Regions from separate parts of the Pseudescherichia sp. genome, predicted to be linked through region 2. Evidence: riboswitches for the same ligand, from Rfam matches in the RefSeq annotation. Region 2 holds a riboswitch; each other region holds the start of a gene.
The links. A riboswitch is a leader RNA that binds a small molecule or an ion and turns the genes downstream of it on or off. The one in region 2 is predicted to bind thiamine pyrophosphate.
Positions count from the first base shown of each region.

Region 1: linked by a shared signal. The riboswitch ahead of thiC (phosphomethylpyrimidine synthase ThiC) and the one ahead of thiB (thiamine ABC transporter substrate binding subunit) in region 2 are both predicted to bind thiamine pyrophosphate.
Region 3: linked by a shared signal. The riboswitch ahead of thiM (hydroxyethylthiazole kinase) and the one ahead of thiB (thiamine ABC transporter substrate binding subunit) in region 2 are both predicted to bind thiamine pyrophosphate.

Region 1 is NZ_DAMBWA010000023.1:14,127-21,997, forward strand. It holds gene thiH (2-iminoacetate synthase ThiH) at 1-162, opposite strand, end outside; gene thiG (thiazole synthase) at 159-929, opposite strand; gene thiS (sulfur carrier protein ThiS) at 931-1,131, opposite strand; gene RTX96_RS20300 (HesA/MoeB/ThiF family protein) at 1,112-1,870, opposite strand; gene thiE (thiamine phosphate synthase) at 1,863-2,498, opposite strand; gene thiC (phosphomethylpyrimidine synthase ThiC) at 2,498-4,285, opposite strand; TPP riboswitch at 4,372-4,481, opposite strand; gene rsd (sigma D regulator) at 4,535-5,038, opposite strand; gene nudC (NAD(+) diphosphatase) at 5,137-5,928, shown strand; gene hemE (uroporphyrinogen decarboxylase) at 5,981-7,045, shown strand; gene nfi (deoxyribonuclease V) at 7,055-7,726, shown strand; gene RTX96_RS20335 (YjaG family protein) at 7,769-7,871, shown strand, end outside.
Region 2 is NZ_DAMBWA010000010.1:136,961-144,831, forward strand. It holds gene leuC (3-isopropylmalate dehydratase large subunit) at 1-1,118, shown strand, start outside; gene leuD (3-isopropylmalate dehydratase small subunit) at 1,129-1,734, shown strand; gene RTX96_RS14695 (YdgH/BhsA/McbA-like domain containing protein) at 1,936-2,148, shown strand; gene RTX96_RS14700 (sugar efflux transporter) at 2,283-3,461, opposite strand; gene sgrR (HTH-type transcriptional regulator SgrR) at 3,647-5,302, shown strand; TPP riboswitch at 5,339-5,437, shown strand; gene thiB (thiamine ABC transporter substrate binding subunit) at 5,473-6,471, shown strand; gene thiP (thiamine/thiamine pyrophosphate ABC transporter permease ThiP) at 6,447-7,871, shown strand, end outside.
Region 3 is NZ_DAMBWA010000001.1:308,303-316,173, forward strand. It holds gene RTX96_RS01445 (ABC transporter substrate-binding protein) at 1-624, opposite strand, end outside; gene RTX96_RS01450 (mandelate racemase family protein) at 696-1,850, opposite strand; gene fbaB (class I fructose-bisphosphate aldolase) at 2,254-3,306, opposite strand; gene RTX96_RS01460 (hypothetical protein) at 3,480-3,845, opposite strand; gene thiD (bifunctional hydroxymethylpyrimidine kinase/phosphomethylpyrimidine kinase) at 3,983-4,783, opposite strand; gene thiM (hydroxyethylthiazole kinase) at 4,780-5,568, opposite strand; TPP riboswitch at 5,601-5,698, opposite strand; gene RTX96_RS01475 (AAA family ATPase) at 6,903-7,871, opposite strand, start outside.

The DNA.
Region 1 (7,871 bases), on a different contig from region 2:
CAGATAGTCGCTGGCGGCAGGGGAGAGCAGGGCCATCATGTCATTACGAGTCAGGTGGGTGGCCGCCAGCGCCCGTTCAACATCGGCGCGAGTCTTGCTGTGGATGCGCAGCCGGATATCCTCCCAGTCCAGCTGTCGCCAGTAGTCACTAAAGGTCTTCATAGGCTGGCCTCCAGAAAGCCAGTCAGCGGGCTGGTGGCGCTGGCAAGGCTGTTCACCGCGCCCGGCCCCGCCTGACGTGCCAGCATTCCGGCTTCAACGGCCAGCTTAAACGCGCGGGCCATCGCCACCGGATCCCTGGCAACGGCAATCGCGGTATTCACCAGCACCGCGCTGGCCCCCATCTCCAGCGCCTCAGCCGCATGGCTGGGAGTGCCGATCCCGGCGTCGACTACCACCGGCACGCTCGCCTGGGCGATGATAATCTCCAGCATGGCACGGGTGGCCAGGCCCTGGTTGGAGCCAATCGGTGAGCCGAGCGGCATCACGGCGGCGCAGCCTGCCTCCTCCAGCCGTCGGCACAGCACCGGATCGGCACTGCAGTAGGGCAGCACCACGAAGCCCTCTTTGACCAGCATCTCTGCTGCTTTCAGGGTCTCAACCGGATCGGGCAGCAGCCAGCGTGCATCGGGGTGGATCTCCAGCTTCAGCCAGTGGGTGCCCAGCGCCTCGCGCGCTAGCCGGGCGGCAAATACCGCCTCTTCGGCTGTTTTCGCGCCGGAGGTGTTCGGCAGCAGCGTAACGCCTGCCTCCAGCAGCGGGGCGAGGATCGCATCGTTACGCTGGCGCAGGTCGACGCGCTTCATCGCCAGGGTGACCAGCTGGCTACCCGAGGCGCGGATCGCATCGGTCATCAGCTGCGATGAGGCAAACTTGCCCGTTCCGGTAAACAGGTGTGATTCAAACGTTTTATCTGCAATACGTAACATGTCAGCCTCCGGCGATAACCTGAAAGAGCAGGATCCGATCGCCATCCCGCAGTTGATGATGATCCCAGCGATCGCGGGGTATAACCTGCTGGTTGAGCGCCAGCGCCGTTCCCGGCTTGAGCTGGTTAAGCTGCTCCAGCAGTCCGTGCAGGGTTAGCGACTCTGCACACTGCATGGGCTCGTCATTGAAGAGGATGCGCATCTCGCCCTCCACAAACCGGGCAGCCTGCCGCCCGCTGGAGCCCAAGCGTGCGCCAGTGGTGCTTGCGCCCGTCGAACAGCCGCAGCTCGCCTTCCGCCACCTGCATGCCGCTGAGCAGCTTTAACGCCTCCAGCGCCTGCAGCGTGCCCATCATCCCCACCACCGGTCCAATAACGCCCGCCGTGCGGCAGTTGCGCTGCGGCTCTTCGTCGTCGGACCATAGACAGCGATAGCAGCCGTGCGCCCACGGGGGAGTGAGCACCATCAGCTGGCCACCGAACCCTACGGCGCTGGCGGTGATCAGCGGCGTATTCAGCGCCACGCAGGCGGCGTTAATCGCCTGGCGCGTCGCCATGTTATCGGTGCAGTCGAGCACCGCGTCGGCCTGGGCCACCTGCTGGCGGAGCGCCTCGCCCTCCAGACGCGTCTTCAGGGTAATCAGCTCAACGTGTGGATTGAGCTGCTGTAAACGCTGGCGGGCCGCGTCGGTTTTGGGCTGATTGATATCGTTGCTGGTAAACATAATCTGCCGCTGCAGGTTGCTCAGATGCACCGCGTCATCGTCGGCAAGCACCAGCGTCCCGACGCCAGCCGCCGCCAGATAGAGCGCGGCGGGGGAGCCTAAGCCGCCAAGGCCGATAATCAGCACCCGGCTGGCGAGCAGCCTTCGCTGACCGTCGATGGCGATATCCTCCAGCAGGATCTGCCGGCTGTAGCGCATAAAGTCGCTGTCATTCATCGCCCACCCCCGCCAGATCGATAAGCTGCCGGGTGGCGCTGCGCCAGTCCGCTGCCTGGGTGATGGCGCTTACCACGGCAATGCTGCCAACGCCGGTTGCCAGCACCTGCGGCGCCCGCGCGAGGCTGATGCCGCCGATGGCGACCGTTGGGTAATTCTGCAGCCGGGCAACGTGGCGGGCCAGCTGCGCCAGGCCCTGCGGCGCGGAGGGCATCTGCTTGGTCTGGGTCGGGAAGACATGCCCGAGGGCGATGTAGGAGGGGCGGGCGGCCAGCGCAACGTCAATTTCCATATCATCATGGGTGGAGACACCCAGGCGCAGACCCGCAGTGCGGATCGCGCTAAGGTCCGTTGTCTCCAGATCCTCCTGCCCCAGATGCACGCCGTAAGCGTCATGTTTAATGGCTAGCCGCCAGTAGTCGTTAATAAACAGCCGGGCAGCGTAGCGCTTGCCCAGCGCAATGGCCGCCGCGACGTCGGCTTCAACTTCATGGTCCTGCTTATCTTTGATCCGCAGCTGGAGGGTACGCACGCCCGCCTCCAGCAGGCGCTCAATCCACATCACGCTGTCGACAACCGGATAGAGGCCCAGGCGGAAGGGCACCGGTGGGAAGTCGGGCTGATACATCAGGCCTCCTCCTTCTTGAGATAGATTTCGCCGCCGCGGGCGCGGAAGTCGTTCGACATATCGTTCATGCCGACCTCAATCGCCTGGGCTGCGGCATAGTCACGCACCTCCTGGCTGATCTTCATTGAGCAGAACTTAGGTCCGCACATAGAGCAGAAGTGGGCCACCTTGCCCGACTCCTGGGGCAGGGTCTCATCGTGGTAGGCGCGGGCGGTGAAGGGGTCGAGGGCGAGGTTAAACTGATCCTCCCAGCGGAACTCAAAACGCGCTTTTGACATGGCGTTATCGCGGATCTGCGCCCCAGGGTGGCCTTTAGCAAGGTCGGCGGCGTGGGCGGCAATCTTGTAGGTAATCAGTCCCTGCTTCACATCTTCCTTGTTCGGCAGGCCAAGATGTTCTTTAGGCGTCACATAGCAGAGCATGGCGCAGCCAAACCAACCGATCATCGCCGCGCCAATGCCGGAGGTGAAGTGGTCATAGCCCGGCGCGATGTCGGTGGTCAACGGCCCGAGGGTATAGAATGGCGCTTCATGGCAGTGCTCCAGCTCTTCGGTCATGTTGCGACGGATCATCTGCATCGGCACGTGGCCCGGACCTTCAATCATCACCTGCACATCGTACTCCCAGGCGATTTTGGTCAGCTCGCCCAGGGTATGCAGCTCGGCAAACTGCGCCTCATCGTTGGCATCCTGAATCGAGCCGGGGCGCAGGCCGTCACCCAGCGACAGGGAGACGTCGTAGGCGGCGCAGATTTCGCAAATCTCGCGGAAGTGCTGATAGAGGAAGTTCTCCTGATGGTGAGAGAGGCACCACTTGGCCATGATCGAGCCGCCGCGGGATACGATGCCGGTGAGGCGGTTCGCGGTCATCGGCACGTAGCGCAGCAGCACCCCAGCGTGGATGGTGAAGTAGTCCACCCCCTGTTCGGCCTGCTCCAGCAGGGTCTCGCGGAAGGTTTCCCAGGAGAGATTCTCGGCGATGCCGTTGACCTTCTCCAGCGCCTGGTAGATAGGGACGGTGCCAATCGGGACCGGGCTGTTGCGCAGGATCCACTCCCGCGTCTCATGGATATTGCGGCCGGTGGAGAGGTCCATCACCGTGTCTGCACCCCAGCGGGTGGCCCACACCAGCTTCTCTACCTCCTCTTCAATGGAAGAGGTCACCGCCGAGTTGCCGATGTTAGCGTTGACCTTCACCAGGAAGTTGCGACCGATAATCATCGGCTCAGATTCGGGGTGGTTGATGTTGGCAGGAATAATGGCGCGCCCGGCGGCGATCTCATCACGAACAAATTCCGGCGTGATATTCTCCGGCAGGCGTGCACCAAAGCCTTCCCCCGGATGCTGACGACGCAGCACCTCGCCACGAATGCGCTCCCGGCCCATGTTTTCACGCAGGGCGATAAACTCCATCTCCGGCGTCACGATCCCCTGTCGGGCGTAGTGCAGCTGGGTGACCCACTTCCCGGTACGGCCAGCGATCCACGCGGATCGGATCTTCGCGATCCCTTTCTCTACGTCGATCGCAACCTCTGGATCGCCGTAGGGGCCAGAGGTGTCGTACACCGGGATCGCCTCGTTCTCTTCAAACTGGGGCTCTGCTTTGCTGCCGCCGATAAGCGTCGGGCTAAGCTGGATCTCACGCATCGGCACGCGGATGTCGTCCCGGGAGCCCTGAATATAGATACGCGTTGAGTTAGGGAAGGTGGTGCCCTCCAGCGTGTTGATAAAGCGCTGGGCGGCGGCGCGCTGTTCGCGGCGGGTAGGTTTGGTTGTAGACTCAGACATAGCTCATTCCATAAAAAGTTAAGGACGTGGCTTGTCAGAACGACGGATGAAGCAAGAGATGCGTGCAGCCCGGAGAGGCACACGCCAGCAGATTGACTCTTGTTCCCTTCGCAGGTTCTAACCTGATCAGGTTCCGCGGATCCCGAATTAACGGTCTCAGCCGGTGCTTGCGCACTCGGCACTCCGACAAGAAAAACCCCCGTGTTGCAGGGGGCAGGTAAATTAAACTACGCGTTAATGCTTAAGAACTCAAGCAGGGCGAGCGATGTTGCTGTCGTCGTTAGCGCTCTCTGCCAGGTTGAAATCGAACGCCAGTACGATCAGCTGATCCTCCAGCGTAAAGCGTGCGGCCAGCGCTTCGCCAATGCCGGAAAGCGCTTCCTGGAACTCCAGGCAGTTATCGTCGTCGATGGCGTTCTCAAGATTTGAGTCGTAGTAGCTCATGATCTGCTGAGTATTGGCTTCCAGCTGCGGATAAATTTGCGTGGCGGCTAAAAGTGGGCTGGTCCCTTCCATTTCGCTGATAATTTGTTCATAAATACTGAAGTGTCCAGCGGAAAGGTAATCGACCAGATTGTGGCAAAAGTCGTCCAGGGCCTTCTCATCCAGCTCTGTAAAGGACTCCTTGCCCGGCTTAATGCCCACCAGGTTGTAATACGATACCAGCAAATGCTTGCGCACCTGTAGCCAGTGATCGACTAGTTTATTACTTCCGCCTACGCGCGCCGTCAGGCTTTCCAGGTGGTTTAGCATGATTAACTCCGTGGTTTAAGATAAAAAAAGTGTTCACCCAAAATATGTAAAAATGATGTAACCAACATGCCAGTGTCGCTAAGGTAGTGCAACAGATTATGGAACGTGTCATCGAATTAACCGATCAGGGCTGGTGGATCGTCAGCCATGAACAAAAATTATGGTTGCCCGCTGGAGAATTACCACACGGCGAGGCAGTAAATTTTGATCTTGTGGGCCAGCGCGGGTTAATTATCGGCGAGTGGCAAGGGGAATCGGTGTGGCTGGTTCGTCAGCCCCGGCGCCAGGATATGGGCTCGGTACGTCAGCTGATGGACCAGGACGTCGGTCTATTCCAGCTTGCCGGACGCGGCGTACAGCTGGCGGAGTTCTATCGTTCGCATAAGTTCTGCGGCTATTGCGGCCACACCATGCATCCGAGCAAAACCGAATGGGCGATGCTCTGCGGCGGCTGTCGCGAGCGCTACTACCCGCAGATTGCCCCCTGCATCATCGTCGCGATCCGCCGTGACGACCACATTTTATTGGCCCAGCACACCCGCCATCGCAACGGCATCTATACCGTGCTTGCGGGTTTTGTCGAGGTAGGTGAGACTCTTGAGCAGACCGTTGCCCGCGAGGTGATGGAGGAGAGCGCCATCCGAGTGAAAAACCTGCGCTACGTTACCTCCCAACCGTGGCCGTTCCCGCAATCCCTGATGACCGCTTTTATGGCCGAGTATGACAGCGGCGATATCACCATCGACCCTAACGAACTGCTGGACGCGGGCTGGTATCGCTATGACCAGCTGCCACTGCTGCCACCGCCGGGCACGGTAGCGCGTCGGCTCATTGAGGATACGGTAGCACTATGCCGTGCAGAGTATGAGGGGCGGGCAGAGTATGAGTGAAGCAGAGGGCGGCGTGTTACAATAACGGTCTGACGCATTGAGGAACTGCAAAATGACCGAACTGAAAAACGATCGTTACCTGCGCGCGCTGCTGCGCCAGCCCGTAGATATCACGCCGGTATGGATGATGAGACAGGCCGGGCGCTATCTGCCGGAGTACAAAGCCACGCGCGCCCAGGCGGGCGATTTTATGTCGCTGTGCAAAAACGCCGAGCTGGCCTGCGAGGTCACCCTGCAGCCGCTGCGTCGCTATCCCCTTGATGCCGCCATTCTGTTCTCAGATATCCTGACTATCCCTGATGCGATGGGGCTGGGACTCTACTTTGAAGCCGGGGAGGGCCCGCGCTTTAGCCTGCCGATTACCGGTAAAGCCGACGTTGAGCGGCTGCCGATCCCCGATCCAGAGCAGGAGCTGGGCTACGTGATGAATGCCGTGCGCACCATCCGCCGTGAGCTGAAGGGTGACGTGCCGCTGATTGGCTTCTCCGGTAGCCCGTGGACGCTGGCGACCTACATGGTCGAGGGCGGCAGCAGCAAGGCCTTCACCGTGATCAAGAAGATGATGTATGCCGAGCCGCAAACCCTGCACATGCTGCTGGAGAAGCTGGCGAAAAGCGTCACGCTCTATCTCAACGCGCAGATTAAAGCCGGTGCGCAGTCGGTGATGATTTTCGACACCTGGGGCGGGGTGCTGACCGGGCGCGACTACCAGCAGTTCTCGCTCTACTACATGCATAAGATTGTTGACGGCCTGCTGCGGGAGAATGAGGGCCGCCGCGTGCCGGTCACCCTGTTTACCAAAGGTGGTGGACAGTGGCTGGAAGCAATGGCGGAGACCGGCTGTGACGCGCTGGGCCTCGACTGGACCATCGATATTGCCGATGCGCGTCGTCGCGTAGGGCATAAGGTCGCCCTGCAAGGCAATATGGACCCATCGATGCTCTATGCACCCCCGGCCCGCATCGAAGAGGAAGTCGCGACTATACTTTCTGGTTTCGGCCAGGGCGAAGGCCACGTCTTTAACCTCGGCCACGGTATTCATCAGGATGTGCCGCCTGAACATGCGGGCGCATTTGTAGACGCGGTGCATCGTCTTTCGGAGCAATATCACCGCTAAGGAGCATATATGGATCTCGCGTCGCTACGCGCTCAGCAAATCGAACTTGCCTCATCGGTGATCCGCGAGGATCGCTTTATCAACGATCCCCCGGCATTTATCGGCGGCGCGGACGTCGGCTTTGAGCAGGGTGGCGAAGTGACCCGAGCGGCGATGGTACTGCTGAAGTACCCGTCGCTGGAGCTGGTGGAGTACCAGGTGGCGCGGATTGCCACCACCATGCCCTATATCCCCGGCTTTCTCTCCTTCCGTGAATATCCCGCGCTGATGGCGGCGTGGGATATGCTGTCGCAAAAACCCGATCTGCTGTTCGTTGACGGACACGGTATCTCGCATCCGCGCCGTCTCGGCGTCGCCAGCCACTTTGGCCTGCTGGTGGACGTGCCGACTATCGGCGTGGCGAAGAAACGCCTGTGCGGCAAGTTTGAGCCGCTCTCGCCTGAGCCAGGCGCGCTCGCGCCGCTGATGGACAAAGGCGAGCAGCTTGCCTGGGTGTGGCGCAGCAAGGCGCGCTGCAATCCGCTGTTTGTCGCCACCGGCCATCGGGTAAGCGTGGACAGCGCACTGGCGTGGGTTCAGCGTTGTACACAAGGCTACCGTCTGCCGGAGCCGACCCGCTGGGCCGATGCCGTGGCGTCGCGGCGTCCGGCATTTGTGCGATGGCAGGAAATTCAGCCCTGATTCAGGTACACTGCGGCTAATTTCCGATAGCGAGAGTTCACCATGTTACAAAACCCTATTCACCTGCGCCTGGAGAGGCTGGAGAGCTGGCAGCACGTCACCTTTATGGCCTGCCTGTGCGAGCGCATGTATCCGAACTACGCCA
Region 2 (7,871 bases):
TGGAGCTGTACGATCTGAACCACCCTTATCAGGGCATCGTCCACGTGATGGGGCCAGAGCAAGGCATCACCCTGCCGGGGATGACCATCGTCTGCGGCGACTCCCATACCGCTACCCACGGCGCATTTGGCGCATTGGCGTTCGGGATCGGCACCTCGGAAGTTGAGCACGTATTGGCGACCCAGACCCTGAAGCAGGGCCGTGCCAAGACCATGAAAATTGAGGTGCAGGGACACGCTGCACCGGGCATCACCGCAAAAGATATCGTGCTGGCGATCATTGGTAAAACCGGCAGCGCGGGCGGTACCGGCCACGTGGTTGAGTTCTGCGGTGAAGCCATTCAGGCCCTGAGCATGGAGGGTCGCATGACTCTCTGCAACATGGCCATTGAGATGGGCGCCAAAGCCGGTATCGTCGCCCCTGACGAGACAACTTTTAACTACGTCAAAGGCCGTCTGCATGCACCGAAGGGTAAAGATTTCGATGACGCTGTAGCTTACTGGAAGACGCTGAAATCTGACGAGGGCGCAGCCTTCGATACCGTAGTGACGCTGCAGGCGGCAGAGATCGCCCCGCAGATCACCTGGGGGACTAACCCAGGCCAGGTGATTGCCGTCGGCGAGAACATTCCCGATCCGGCGTCGTTTGCCGATCCGGTTGAGCGCGCCAGCGCGGAGAAGGCGCTGGCCTATATGGGCCTGAAGCCGGGCATTCCGCTGACCGAAGTGAACATCGACAAGGTGTTTATTGGCTCCTGCACCAACTCGCGGATTGAAGACCTGCGCGCGGCAGCAGAGATTGCGAAAGGACGCAAGGTTGCACCGGGCGTTCAGGCGCTGGTCGTCCCCGGCTCTGGCCCGGTGAAAGCCCAGGCGGAAGCGGAAGGCCTGGACAAGATCTTTATCGAGGCGGGCTTTGAGTGGCGCTTGCCGGGCTGCTCCATGTGCCTGGCAATGAACAACGATCGCCTGAATCCGGGCGAGCGCTGCGCCTCAACCAGCAACCGTAACTTTGAAGGCCGTCAGGGGCGCGGGGGACGTACCCACCTGGTCAGCCCGGCAATGGCCGCAGCCGCCGCCGTTACCGGCCACTTCGCTGACATTCGTAGCATTAAATAAGGAGACCATCATGGCAGAGAAATTTACCCAGCATACTGGCCTGGTGGTTCCCCTGGATGCCGCTAACGTCGATACCGATGCGATCATTCCCAAGCAGTTCTTACAGAAGGTGACGCGTACCGGCTTCGGCGCACATCTGTTTAATGACTGGCGTTTCCTCGACGACAAAGGCGAGCAGCCAAACCCGGATTTCGTACTGAACTTTCCGCAGTATAACGGCGCCTCTATCCTGCTGGCGCGGGAAAACTTTGGCTGCGGCTCTTCGCGTGAGCATGCGCCGTGGGCGCTGACCGACTACGGTTTTAAGGTAGTTATTGCCCCGAGCTTTGCCGATATCTTCTACGGCAACAGCTTTAACAATCAGCTGCTGCCGGTCACGCTGAGCGATGACGAGGTGGATGAGCTGTTTAACCTGGTGCAGAGCCATCCGGGCATCACGTTTGTGGTGGACCTGGAGGCGCAGAAAGTGATTGCCGGAGAGAAATCTTATAGCTTCAATATCGACGCGTTCCGCCGCCACTGCATGTTAAACGGCCTGGATAGCATCGGCCTGACGCTGCAACACGAAGAGGCTATCTCCGCGTACGAACAGCGGCAGCCCGCTTTTATGAGCTAGCCGATACCGATTTTTAACACCATAAACGGCGAGGAGCGATCCTTGCCGTTTTTTTATGCATTGAATTCCTTGGCTTTTATAAATTAATTAACGCTCGTTATAAAATAGTGTTGACGCACATAGCCAATCGCGCCTATCATTTACCTATCGATCGTTAACTAATTAACGACCCCAGACAAAATCAAGCTTAAGGAATACCCCATGAAATCGATTAAAACGCTTGTTGCTGCCGTTGCTCTCTCTACGCTCTCATTTGGTGCTTTCGCTCAGAGCGTCACCGCCAGCGGCACCACTATTGATGATGCCGAAGCGAAAATTGCCGCTCAGGCAGAGCAGGCCGGAGCTTCTTCCTATAAAATCACCGAAGCTAACGTCAACAACACCGTGCATATGACGGCTGAGCTGTACAAATAAGTCGTTTAGTAAGCACAGCGCCGTTCGGCGTTTATGCATGGCTATGCCCGGTGGCGCAGGCTTGCCGGGCCTACAGGTTCAAAGCCGTTTGTAGGCCCGGTAAGCGGTAGCGCCACCGGGCGTTTTATTGTCAACTACACATCCCTTACCCGCATTGTCAGCCCCAGCGTCAGCAGTGAAATCCCCGCAATAACCCAGTAGACCGCCCCGTGGCCATAGCTTTGCGCCAGCGCGCCCTGGATCACCCCCGCCAGAATGACGCCAGTAGAGATACTGTTGGTAAACAGCGTGGTGGCCGATCCCGCCCGTCCCGGCATCAGATCCTGAAACCAGAGCATACCGATCCCGGCCACAATCCCGATAAACACTGCGTTAAAAAGCTGTAAGAGCAGTAGCGCATGCTCGCTATGAAAGAAGAGCAGACCGATGTAGAACAGCACCCCTGCCGCGACCGCCAGGGTCATCATCCGCCGCTTGCCGATGCGTTTGACGTAGTAGCCAGCAAGGATCATCGCCGGGATCTCCAGCCCGGCGGCGGTTCCCATCAGGATCCCGGCCAGTCTGTCCGGCAGGCCGAGATCGCCGCTGATCCACAGCGGCATATCGATGATGTACATGGTGTTGCAGGTCCACATCAGCGTGGAGGCGATAAACAGCTTGCGCACGTTGCCGTCGCGCCAGCCGCCGATCTGCGTCACCGCCACGTCAGCAGGCTGCTCCACCCTGGCGACCGACGGCAGGATCAGCGCAATTAGCGCTAAGCTGATAATGAAGATCCCGGCGGCGATAGTGAACATGGTGGTAAAGCCGTAGTTTAACGCCAGCATAAAGGCCAGCGGCGGACCGATCACCCACGCCAGGGAAAGCTGGGCGCGCATCACGGAGCTGAACATCACCACCTCGCGGGCCGAGCTGTCGGCATACTCGCGAGCAAGGGCAAAGAGCTGCGGCATGGCAGTATTCGCCAGTGAAGCCAGCAGCACGCCACAGGTGATGAGTGTCAGGTAGTGGCGGTTAAAGGCGAACAGCAGCGCGTTGCCCACCGCCATCACACAGCAGAACATGATCAGCTTACGGCGATCGCCCTGACTGTCGGATCGTTTCGCCAGCCAGAGGCTGACAAGGATCCCGGCAATAGCGTTGACGGTGTAGAACAGCCCCACCCAGAACGGCTCGGCGCCCACCTCGCGGCTGAGGAAGAGGCTGAGCGTCGGCGCCTGTAGCGCTCCGGCAATGCCCATCATAAATGCGACGATCATAAACGCGGCGTAGACCCCGTTCAGCCGCCTTCCCATTGTCATCAGCCAGAGCATAAGCATCCTTTTAGCGTGTGAGAAAAGAAAAAAGCCAGCAGAATCATAGCTGCTGGCGTGGCGATTAGCACCAATACTCAGTCACACATGGTGAAAGCAGTTGAGCACCGCTTTCATCAGCAAGGAGTATTGGCTTAATATAGGGAAAAATAAATTGCTGGGTTTTCGCCGGGAGTTCCCCTTTTATGTCCTCTGGTCGTCTGCAACAACAGTTTATCCGCCTCTGGCAGTGCTGCAACGGCGCATCTCGCGAGACGACGCTCAGCGAGCTGGCGGAGCAGCTAAGCTGTTCCCGCCGCCATATGCGTACCCTGCTTAACGCCATGCAGCAGCGCGGCTGGCTGACGTGGGAGGCGGAAGCGGGCCGCGGCAAGCGCTCGCGCCTTACCTTTCTCTATACCGGGCTGGCGCTCCAGCAGCAGCGGGCGGAGGATCTACTCGATCAGGATCGTATCGATCAGCTGGTACAGCTGGTGGGCGATAAAAGTGCCGTACGGCAGATGCTGGTCTCGCACCTCGGCAGAAGCTTTCGCCAGGGCCGGCATATCCTGCGCGTGCTCTACTACCGGCCACTGAAAAACCTGCTGCCCGGCACGGCGCTGCGCCGCTCGGAAACCCATATTGCCCGCCAGATCTTCAGCGCGCTAACGCGGATAAATGAGGAAAACGGGGAACTGGAGCCGGATATTGCCCACCACTGGAAACGGCTCTCGCCGCTGCACTGGCGGTTTTATCTGCGCCCTGGCATTCATTTTCATCACGGCCGCGAGCTGGAGATGAGCGATGTCATCACCTCCCTGCAGCGGGTTAACGCCCTGCCGCTCTACTCGCATATCACCGAGATCGTCTCCCCTACCCCGTGGACGCTGGATGTTCACCTCTCCCAGCCCGACAGCTGGCTACCCTGGCTGCTGGGCCACGTGCAGTCGATGATCCTTCCTCGGGAGTGGCCCACAATGGATAACTTTGCCAGCCTGCCGGTGGGCACCGGGCCGTATGCGGTAACGCTTAACAACAGCAACCAGCTCAAGATCCACGCCTTTGATGACTACTTTGGCTTCCGGGCGCTCATCGATGAGGTAAACGTCTGGGTGCTGCCCGACGTTAATGACGATCTGAGCGCAGGCCTGACGCTGGAAGGGCCAGGCGGCGAGGAGAGAGCGGTAGAGAGCCGCCTCGAGGAGGGGTGCTACTACCTGCTGTTTGATGCCCGCACTCGTCGCGGCGCCAGCCAGCAGGTGCGGGAGTGGGTGAGCCAGATCCTCTCTCCGGCGAGCCTGCTGTTTCACGCCGAGGAGCACCACCAGCGCTACTGGTTCCCGGCGTACGGCCTGCTGCCGCGCTGGCACCATACCCGTCCGGGCGGCAGTGAAAAGCCTGCCGGACTGGAGTCCCTGACGTTGACCTACTATCGGGATCATATTGAGCACCGGGTACTGGCCCAGACCATGAGCGCCCTGCTGGCAGCGCATCAGGTGACCCTGCACATTCAGGAGGTCGACTATGACGAGTGGCACAGCGGCGACGCGGTGAGCGATATCTGGCTCAACAGCGCCAACTTTACCCTGCCGCTGGACTTCTCTCTCTTTACTCATCTCTATGAGGTGCCGCTACTGCAGAAGTGCATTCCCCGCGACTGGCAGGCGGATGCCACGCAGTGGCGGGCGGGCGAGATGAACTTAGCCGCCTGGTGTCAGCAGCTGCTGGCGGGCAAGGCGATTGTGCCGCTGATCCATCACTGGCTGATGATCCAGGGGCAGCGCAGCATGCGTGGCCTGCGGATGAATACCCTCGGCTGGTTTGATTTTAAATCGGCATGGTTTGCCCCCCCAGATCCTTAGCGCTTTCAGAATGCTGACATAATCACTACAATGAGGCCGTGCTCAACGGGGTGCTGCGCAATGCGTGTGCTGAGAAAATACCCGTCGAACCTGATCCGGATAACGCCGGCGAAGGGATTTGAGGCTGCTGCTCAAAATCCTTTGCCACTCTCTTTCTATTGAGGTGCAAAGTGTTAAAAAAATGTCTGCCGCTGCTGCTGCTTGTAGCCGCCCCCGTTTTTGCCGCCCCGACAGCTGATAAACCCGTTCTCACCGTCTACACCTACGACTCCTTCGCCGCCGACTGGGGGCCCGGTCCCGCGGTGAAAAAAGCCTTTGAGGCCGACTGCAACTGCGAGCTGAAGATGGTGGCGCTGGAGGATGGCGTCTCGCTGCTCAACCGTCTGCGCATGGAGGGCAAAAACAGCAAGGCCGACGTGGTGCTGGGCCTCGACAATAATCTGCTGGAAGCAGCGAGCAAGACCGGGCTGTTTGCCAAAAGCGGCGTCGCGGCCGACGCCGTTAACGTTCCCGGCGGCTGGAAAAACGACACCTTTGTCCCCTTCGACTACGGCTACTTCGCCTTTGTCTATGACAAAAACAAGCTGAAGGATCCGCCGAAGAGTCTCAAGGAGCTGGTGGAGAGCGACCAGAAGTGGCGGGTGATCTATCAGGATCCGCGCACCAGCACCCCAGGGCTGGGCCTGCTGCTGTGGATGCAAAAAGTCTACGGCGATAAAGCGCCTGAGGCGTGGCAGAAGCTGGCGGCAAAAACCGTCACCGTTACCAAAGGCTGGAGCGAAGCCTACGGCCTGTTCCTGAAGGGCGAGAGCGATCTGGTCCTGAGCTACACCACCTCTCCGGCCTATCACCTGATCGAAGAGAAAAAGGATAACTACGCGGCGGCGGACTTCAGCGAAGGTCACTACCTGCAGGTCGAGGTGGCCGCCCGCACCGCGGCCAGCAAGCAGCCTGAGCTGGCAGAGAAGTTCCTTAAGTTTATGGTCAGCCCGGCGTTCCAGAACGCCATCCCGACCGGCAACTGGATGTACCCGGTGAGCAACGTGACGCTGCCCGCGGGCTTTGACTCGCTGACGAAGCCGAAGACCACCCTGGAGTTCACCCCGCAGCAGGTCTTCTCCCAACGCGCTGAGTGGATTAACACGTGGCTTCGCGCGACCAGCCGCTAATTCCCGGCTGGCTGCTGCCCGGCGCTGCCGCTGCTACCCTGCTGGTGGCGGTCGCGCTGGCGGCGTTTCTTGCCCTCTGGCTCAATGCGCCGACCACCGACGTCTCGGCGCTGTGGCACGATAGCTACCTGCGCCACGTGGTGGCCTTCTCCTTTGGCCAGGCGTTTCTCTCTGCCCTGCTCTCGGTGACGCCGGCTATTTTCCTGGCCCGCGCCCTCTACCGTCGTCGCTTTCCCGGCAGGCTGATGCTGCTCCGTCTCTGCGCGATGACCCTGATCCTGCCGGTGCTGGTGGCGGTCTTTGGCATTCTTACCGTCTATGGCCGCCAGGGCTGGCTGGCGTCGCTGTGCGACTCCCTCGGCCTGCCGTGGGGGTTTTCGCCCTACGGGCTGAGCGGCATTCTGCTGGCGCACATCTTTTTTAACCTGCCGATGGCAACCCGTCTACTGCTCCAGGCCCTCGAGCAGATCCCCGGCGAGCAGCGTCAGCTTGCCGCCCAGCTGGGGATGCGCGGTTTCGCCCTCTTCCGCTTCGTTGAGTGGCCGTGGCTACGGCGGCAGATCCCCCCAGTGGCGGCGCTGATCTTTATGCTCTGCTTCGCCAGCTTCGCCACCGTGCTGTCGCTGGGCGGCGGCCCTAAGGCGACGACTATTGAGCTGGCGATCTATCAGGCCCTGAACTTCGACTACGATCCCGGCCGCGCCGCGCTGCTGGGGCTATTGCAGATGATCTGCTGCCTGGCGCTGGTGCTGCTGAGCCAGCGCCTGAGCAAGGCCATTCCGGTGGGCAGCAGCCAGATCCAGGGCTGGCGCGATCCGCAAGATTGCTGGCGCGCCCGGCTGGGGGACGGCCTGCTGATTGGCCTGGCGCTGCTCCTGCTTCTGCCGCCCCTGCTGGCAGTCATCGTCGAGGGGGTGAACCGTAACCTGCCTGCGGTGCTGGCTCAGCCGGTGCTGTGGCAGGCGGCGTGGACCTCCCTGCGCATTGCCCTGCTGGCCGGGCTGCTCTGCGTGATCCTCACCATGATGCTGCTCTGGAGCAGCCGCGAGCTGCGGGCGCGCGGACAGCTGCGCCGGGGGCAGGCGCTGGAGCTGAGCGGGATGCTGATCCTTGCCATGCCCGGCATCGTGCTGGCAACCGGCTTCTTTTTACTCCTTAACAACTCCATCGGCCTACCCACCTCGGCGGATGGGATCGTAATCTTTACCAATGCCCTGATGGCTATCCCCTACGCCCAGAAGGTGCTCGATAACCCGATGCGGGACATTACCGCCCGCTACAGCCTGCTGTGCGAGTCGTTGGGCATGCATGGCTTTTCACGCCTGCGGGTCGTGGAGTTGCGCGCGCTGCGGCGGCCGCTGGCCCAGGCGCTGGCCTTTGCCTGCGTGCTCTCCATCGGC
Region 3 (7,871 bases), on a different contig from region 2:
AAAGGGGCCAGAACCCGCTTCGTTAGTGGTCAGCCAACGGTTGCCCCAGTCATTATTCACCTCGTGGCCCTGCACCGTTTTGCTGTCGAGCACCCCAAGGTTGCCTAGCGCGCCGAGGGAGTAGATCACCAGCTGCGGATCGTTGGCCTTTGGCAGGACAATCTGCACGGTATAGTCATCCGGCGCGCTAACCTGATCGTCAATGTTCTTTTTGCTAAAGCCGTAGGATTTCCACACCGAAGCCTGAGCGAGGTTAAGGTGCAGCAGGCGGCGCATCGACCACACCACGTCCTGGGCGGTCAGCGGATTGCCGGAGTGAAACTTCACGTCCTTGCGCAGGTGGAAGGTCAGGGTTTTGCCATCCGGGCTGATGGTCCAGGATTCGGCCAGCGCCGGGCGGACGTTGGTGAGCTGGTCAGGATCCAGCTCCACCAGCGAGTCGTAGAGATTGACGACGATGCCGACCACTTCGTTACCGGTCATCGCCGCCGGATCGAGGCTCAGCAGATTATTCATGTTCATGCCGATGATGAGCTGATCCGGCGGCGTGGCCGCCAGCGTTGCCCCACTCCCCATCATCAGCGAGAGCGCCAGCAGGCTAGCCCTCAACGCGTTTTTTTTCATCTCTGTATACCGTTTGTAGGGTAAGACGTAGGCCCGGTTAGCGCAGCGTCACCGGGCGTTGGCTTTTTTTATTAGTCGTGACTGACGGTATTGGCTTCGATATAGGCAAAATTGATATCTTCGCCGAGGCCGGGGCGCTGTGGCAGGTGGACAAAGCCCTCGTCATCCATCGGATCAACAATGCTGTTGAGGTAGGCTGCGGGTTCGTCATAGTCAAGGAACGGGTGCAGCAGGCCGCGCTCGTACCAGCGGCAGTTGCGGATCGCTCCGACCACCGCCAGGCTGGCCGCGCCGTTGCCGTGCACTTCGCAATCCATACCGAAGGCTTCCGCGAGGCTGGCGACTTTTAGCGTGGGTGAAATACCGCCTACGCCGTTAGATCCGGCACGCAGAATGTCGCAGGCTCCGGCTTTTACCCAGTCGGCGCGGCTGTGGTGCTTACCGCCGAGGCTCTCCGGCCCGATAATGGGAATAGAGAGGTTCTCTGCCAGCCAGGCGTAGGAGGACATGCTCTCCTCCTCCATCGGCTCTTCAAACCAGGCAAAGTTGAGTTTCTCCAGCTCCTTGCCGATATAGAGCGCCTCGGTACGGCTATACCAGTGGTAGCCATCGATCATCAGGTCGATATCCGGCCCGACCGCTTCGCGCACCGCGGCACAGGCTTTCACGTCCATTTTCGGGTTAGGTGCAAACGACACCGGCGGCATCCAGGTGTGGAGCTTGATCGCCTTATAGCCACGGGCGACCAGGGTTTCGGCAAAAGCAGCGTACTCATCCGGGGTGGAGAGCCCGCCCGGCAGATCGTCCCCGCACATGGTACTGCCGTAGGCCGGAACCTTGTCACGGAAGCCGCCGAGCAGCTTATAGACCGGGATGTTGAGCTTGCGGCCAATCAGATCCCATAGGGCCTGTTCAACAAAGGAGAGCGCCCGCTCGGTGAGCTGATGGGCGCTGCCGCGCTGCCAGTGGACCAGATCCTGCCAGATGCGCTCGCGGTTGAACGGATCCTGGCCCACCATCACCTTACGAAAGAAGGTGTTCACGACAAAGGGCCGCACCACTTCCGACGGCGCAAAAGAGAATCCCTGGCTGCCATCATCAGCGGTGATGGTCAGCATCGCCATCTTTGCCATGCTCTCCGGGCCCGGATGGGAGTGGCCAGCGCTATCGGAAACACGACGGGTGGGATACTGAAAAACGGTGACGTTTACAGATTCAATTTTCATTACGGATCCTTGTGTCAGGGTGCCTGCTTCATTTTGAAAAGCTGTTTCAGATGTAAATGTATGCAGATTTTTTAGCCGATGCCTCAGACAATTTCCGCTAAGCAACGGGTGATTTTTGGGCAATAGCACAGGGCTGAGTGACACTTTTCACAAAAGAGAGGGGAAATGTGATGCAGATCGGGAGGGCGTTAACCCTAAAATGAAAAGGTGTTTTGTTCTGTGGGCCGGGCCAGCGTTAGCGCCGCCCGGCAGTATAGCTTTTGCACAGTAACGCCCGGTGGCGCTGCGCTTACCGGGCCTACGAACTGCACCGCGCTCACTGTAGGCCGGGCAAACGCAGTGCCGCCCGGCGTTGCAGTATCTTACCGAGCCTACACACCCATCCAGAGTATGTTGTAACTAATTAGGCAATGGTCACTTTATTATCCAGGTAGACATCCTGCACGGCGTTAATCAGCTTCACACCGTCGGCCATCGTTTTCTTAAACGCTTTTCGGCCCAGGATCAGCCCCATCCCGCCCGCGCGTTTGTTAATGACAGCCGTACGCACCGCCTCGGTCAGGTCGGCTTCTCCCCCTGATGCACCGCCGGAGTTAATCAGCCCGGCCCGGCCCATGTAGCAGTTTGCCAGCTGATAGCGCACCAGGTCGATAGGGTTATCGGTGGTGAGCTTGCTGTAGACACGCTCGTCGGTATAGCCATATTTCACCGCGTTATAGCCGCCGTTATTCTCCGCCATCTTCTGTTTAACGATATCGGCCCCGATGGTGGCCGCCAGGTGGTTGGCCTGCCCGGTGAGGTCGGCAGAGACGTGATAGTCCACACCATCCTTTTTGAAATCGGCGTTGCGCAGATAGGCCCACAGCACGGTCACCAGTCCCAGCTCGTGGGCGCGCTCAAAGGCGCTGGAGATCTCCTCGATCTGGCGGCGCGACTGCTCAGAGCCAAAGTAGATGGTTGCGCCCACGGCAACCGCCCCCATATTGAACGCCTGCTCTACGCTGGCGTAGAGCGTCTGGTCAAAGGTGTTGGGATAGCTCAAGGTTTCGTTATGGTTGAGCTTCACCAGAAACGGAATACGGTGCGCATAGCGGCGCGATACCGAGGCCAGTACACCATAGGTAGAGGCGACGCAGTTACAGCCCGCTTCAATCGCCAGCTCAACGATGTTTTTTGGATCGAAATAGTGCGGGTTGGCGGCGAACGACGCGCCCGCCGAGTGCTCTACGCCCTGGTCAACCGGCAGAATTGACAGATAGCCGGTTCCTGCCAGACGGCCGGTGTTGTAGAGCGTTTGCATATTGCGGAGGACGGCCGGGGGACGGTTATTATCGACCATCACGCGGTCGACATAGTCGTGTCCTGGCAGGTAGAGCTGGTCGGCTGGAATGGTCATACAACGATGCTGCAACAGGCTGTCGGCATCTTTGCCAAGCAGCTGTGAAATATCAGTCATGATGAGGCTCCCGTAAGATTCGCCCGCAGGCGAACGTGGTTAGTCCTGCCCTGAGTTCGCAGGCAGAGTAAGCCTGGTACCGGGCGGCGGATTTTTCCAGCACAAAGGGAATTATGGTACTTATGTACGACTGAAATTTATTACTCAGCTGGCAGTTACTCACCGCGCTATTATCAGGACGCTTTTAAAATGGTTATCCTGCCATTTTGATCGCTAAAAAAGCGAAAATGATACCAGTCACCTTCTACTTGATAATTAAATGAGTAGATATAGCCCTTATCAAAGCGCGCTAAAAAACAGACGCCTGGGGCATGCACAAGAATCGGCTCCTCACCTACCGGGGAATAGGTAGACTTGAAGTTATCCTTCGATGAGGTGAGGTTGTACGCCTCTATCTCTCCATCTTCCGGGGAGGTTAAACAGATAAAGTTTTCATAATGCCTGGTGCCAATATGTCCCGTATAGGGGGACGGTCCCTCACTTGCACAGGCGCTCAGCAAGCAAGAGACCAGCGGCAATAGCAAAGCGTGCAGTTTCATATCTTCAGCTCCATTATCACGCGTTAATGCTTCCAGGAACCTGCGACAAATATCTGAGAGAATATCTGAGAATAGTTAATTACAGTAAATATTAAATCCCCTTCCGTAAGCCGGAAGGGTTATTTATGTGTTTGCTTTTACCACCAGGCGTGGAAATGGTGCACCGGGCCGATACCCTGCCCCACCTCCAGCGAGTCCGCCTGGCTCAGCGCCTGGGTTAACCAGCCTTTGGCTTCGGCTACGGTATCGGCCCAGTTAGTATGGCGTGGGCGCAGCGCCGCCAGCGCCGCCGAGAGCGTGCAGCCAGTGCCGTGGGTGTTTTTGGTGGCAATACGTGGAGCACTAAAGCGCGTGGCTCCCTCGCGGGTAAAGAGCCAGTCTGGGCTTTCGCCGTCGGTCAGATGGCCCCCCTTCATCAGCACCGCTTCACAGCCGAGGGCCAGCAGCGCCCGCCCCTGCTCATGCATATCCTGCTCGTTGCGAGCATGGTCGGCATCAAGCAGCGCCGCCGCCTCCGGCAGGTTAGGCGTAATCAGTGAAACCTGCGGCAGCAGTCGGGTGCGCAGGGTCGCGACCGCCGAGGGCGTCAGGAGCGGATCGCCGCTTTTCGCCAGCATCACCGTATCCAGCACGATATTCTCTACCCGATAGTGCGCCAGCCGCTCGGCCACCGCCTCGATGATATCGGTATCCGCCAGCATGCCAATTTTGGTGGTATCAATACGCACATCGCTCAGCACCGAATCCAGCTGCGCGGCGACAAATTCTGGGGTAATACGGTAAACCGACTGCACACCGAGGGTGTTCTGCGCCACCAGCGCGGTGATGACCGAGCAGCCATAGGCCCCGAGGGCGGAGAAGGTTTTCAGATCCGCCTGGATGCCTGCCCCGCCGCTGGGATCGGTTCCGGCGATGGTCAATGCATTGATTCGTTTCATGCCGGGGCGCCTCCATCCAGATGATAGAGCGCATCGAGAAACGCTGCGGCAAAGGAGCCTGGGCCACGACTCGCTGCCACCGCCTCGCCGCCTGCAAGGGCGAACAGGCCGCAGGCCGCCGCAACGTTAACGAGACGCTCGCCAGGCAGCGCACAGCTTGTCGCCACAACCGCCGACAGCGCGCAGCCGGTGCCCACTACCCGGGTCATGATCGACGCCCCGCCGATGACCTTCAGCGTGCGGTTGCCGTCGGTGACGTAGTCCACCTCACCTGTGACGGCGACCACCGCTCCCGTTTCCCGAGCCAGCTGCTCCGCCGCAGGAAGCGCCGCGCTGGCCGAATCGGTGGTATCCACGCCGCGCCCGCCTGTGCTCACGCCCGCGAGGGCCATAATCTCCGAGGCGTTACCGCGGATCGCCGCCGGACGTAGGGCGAGGATCTCCCGGCAGAAGCGGGTCCGAAATTCGAGCGCACCAACGGCTACCGGGTCGAGAGTCCAGGGTTTGTCCGCTTGATTAGCACTGTAAATAGCGGCGCGCATGGCATCGGCGCGATCGGCGGTGAGCGTGCCGACGTTAATCAGCAGCGCGTCGGCGATAGCGCTGAACTGCACGGCCTCCTCACGCTCAATCACCATTGCAGGGGAAGCGCCGAGGGCAAGCAGAACGTTAGCGGTAAAGGTCTGCACAACGTCGTTAGTCATGCAGTGAACAAGCGGGGAACGGGTACGGAAGTGCTGTAAAACAGACGCGATATACGCGTGGCTCAGCAGGTCAGGTTGCATAGCTAGCTCCTGCCCGGCGCGAAGAAGGGACGCCGGCAGGCATCTGACTTCCCTACGCTGGCATTATCCAGATCAGGTGGTACGGGTATTTCTCAGCCTTCAACGAAGAAGGGCACCCCGAGTCAAATAAGACAAAATCAAAAGCTTGCGATTAACGTTCCGTTAATCCCTGTTCTGGATCATGCCAGCGGAAAGCCAAAGACTCAACCCTAAAAAATCCTCTGTGTCCCAGTTTGTGTCTCATGTTGTGTCCCACACATTAATGGCAGGCACAAAAAAATCGCCTATAAGGCGGCTTAAGAAAATTATTTCAGTCGTGATGATTTAAATTAAATCTATTTTCTGCATACCTTTTCATCATGCAGTCGAAGTGCTTTTGCCAACTCCAATTGGGATGCAAAGGACAGACGGGAGCGGCTGATCTTGATACCGTCAATAATGATGTATGTAGGGTAAATAGTGACCATACGCCCCATGTATTGGAAGTGTTTAGGGTGGTTTGACTTATCGTTATTCATTGAGTGCCATCCGTCTGGGCGGGGGTAATCTCGGTAACGGATAATTGATGTAAAACAGACAAAAATCAATAACTTAACAGAAAACAAAATCCAGGGGTGTACACTGGCGAGCCTCACTCAGCCTACCCTATACCCGAATATAAAAAGGAGCGGGTCCCTTCCATTTGGGTGGGAAAATATCTGGGAGTTTGGATATTGCTGCTAGGCCCCTCGACCTGAGGCCCTGGGTGACGAGTGTATTTTCGCCAAATATCTGGAGGCACTCCCTGCCGGTTGGCCTGCATTCTGAGCAAACTTTGTGCAATCTTCCGCTCCTACAGTGCGCCTGCTCAGAAATCGCTTTATTCTCAATTACTTAATAACAACACAATACCAAAAAGTAATAACCGACCGTTACGGCATGGTGACCATTTACCAGGAGGCGAGCTTCATCCCGCTGAACCTACGCCCGAACTACACGCTGAACGTTAAGCTGAAGTAATGCAGAATGCCCCCGGTCTTGCCCTTTGGGTATCGGCTGGGGGTTTTCCCTTCCGGTTATATTCATTTTTACTTTTAACTGAGGTGTCACATGAAAGTCACAATTAATATACCTGGGGCTGGGGCTGGGGCTGGGGCTGGGGCTGTCTATGTATCTGGCGCGGCGGATGTCGTAAAACGTAAAGCACTGTGTAGAGAGTTGGGCCTGTGTAACGTGACCTTTAGCCGTTTGGAGTCACAACACGGTTTTGAATATGCTTTAAGCATGCTATTGTCTAAAAGTCGTAAGCTATTAAATTAATATGAAAAGGCGAGCCAAATGGCTCGCCTTTTTCTTTACAGAAGTCCAACCATCTGTTGGATTGAAGTTAGTAATTCTTGTTGTGTATAACGATGAGATTGCATTGTAACATTCTCTGGGTGGTGTATATGATTACGGATGAATGTTTGCAACGAAGTATCCGAAGGTGATTGCGCCACACCTTTAAACTCCTTGACCCATATTTTATCAAGTGCGATCCTGTTCGCACTTAGCCATTGATCCATTGCTCTTTCATTTGGACAGGAGTTTTTCTCCTGCAGGTATCCATATAATTCATTATGCAATTCCACGGTTGCTAAATTGTATGCCTTAAAATTAATCTCCCCCCAGGATGGAGACCATGGGAACCATGGAGAAGTATCAGCCCTTTCCACAATATTTTTGTTATTTTCTTTTTTAAAAACAAATAAACCAACATTTTTGAGGAAAGGGGAAGATAGAAGGAAAGGAGAATGCGTTGTAACAAAAACCTGTCTACTTTTGGAGATAATCATCAAAGCTTCTAAAAGCTTTTGCTGGCCTGACGGATGAAGACATATTTCAGGTTCATCAATGAAAAGATAAAATGGCTTGCTGATTCCCGCACCATGGGCGTTACACGTTATCTCAGCGTACACCTGAAGTAATGATAGGGCCAGCGCCCTTTGCATACCATGCCCCTTCTCTCCCATAGGGACATTTACCCCATCATCAATCATGATGGAAATAGTTTTGAAAAAATTCTCTACCTGCAATTCTTCAAAAATGAAGGAAATATCTGCCATGCCAAATTGAGAAGAAAAAACCTCTCTAACTTGATTTTCGACTAATGATATTTTCTGTCTCAACTCTGATTCAGGATGATTGAATACGCGATGGTATTGTTCAGAAAATGATCTGTATTCATCCGTTGCAATATGGCCCAAGGCTATCTCTTTTAGAAGCGAACCACATATAGTTGTAGAGCCAAACTTTACTTCATTGCTTGGATTTGTATCAGCCCA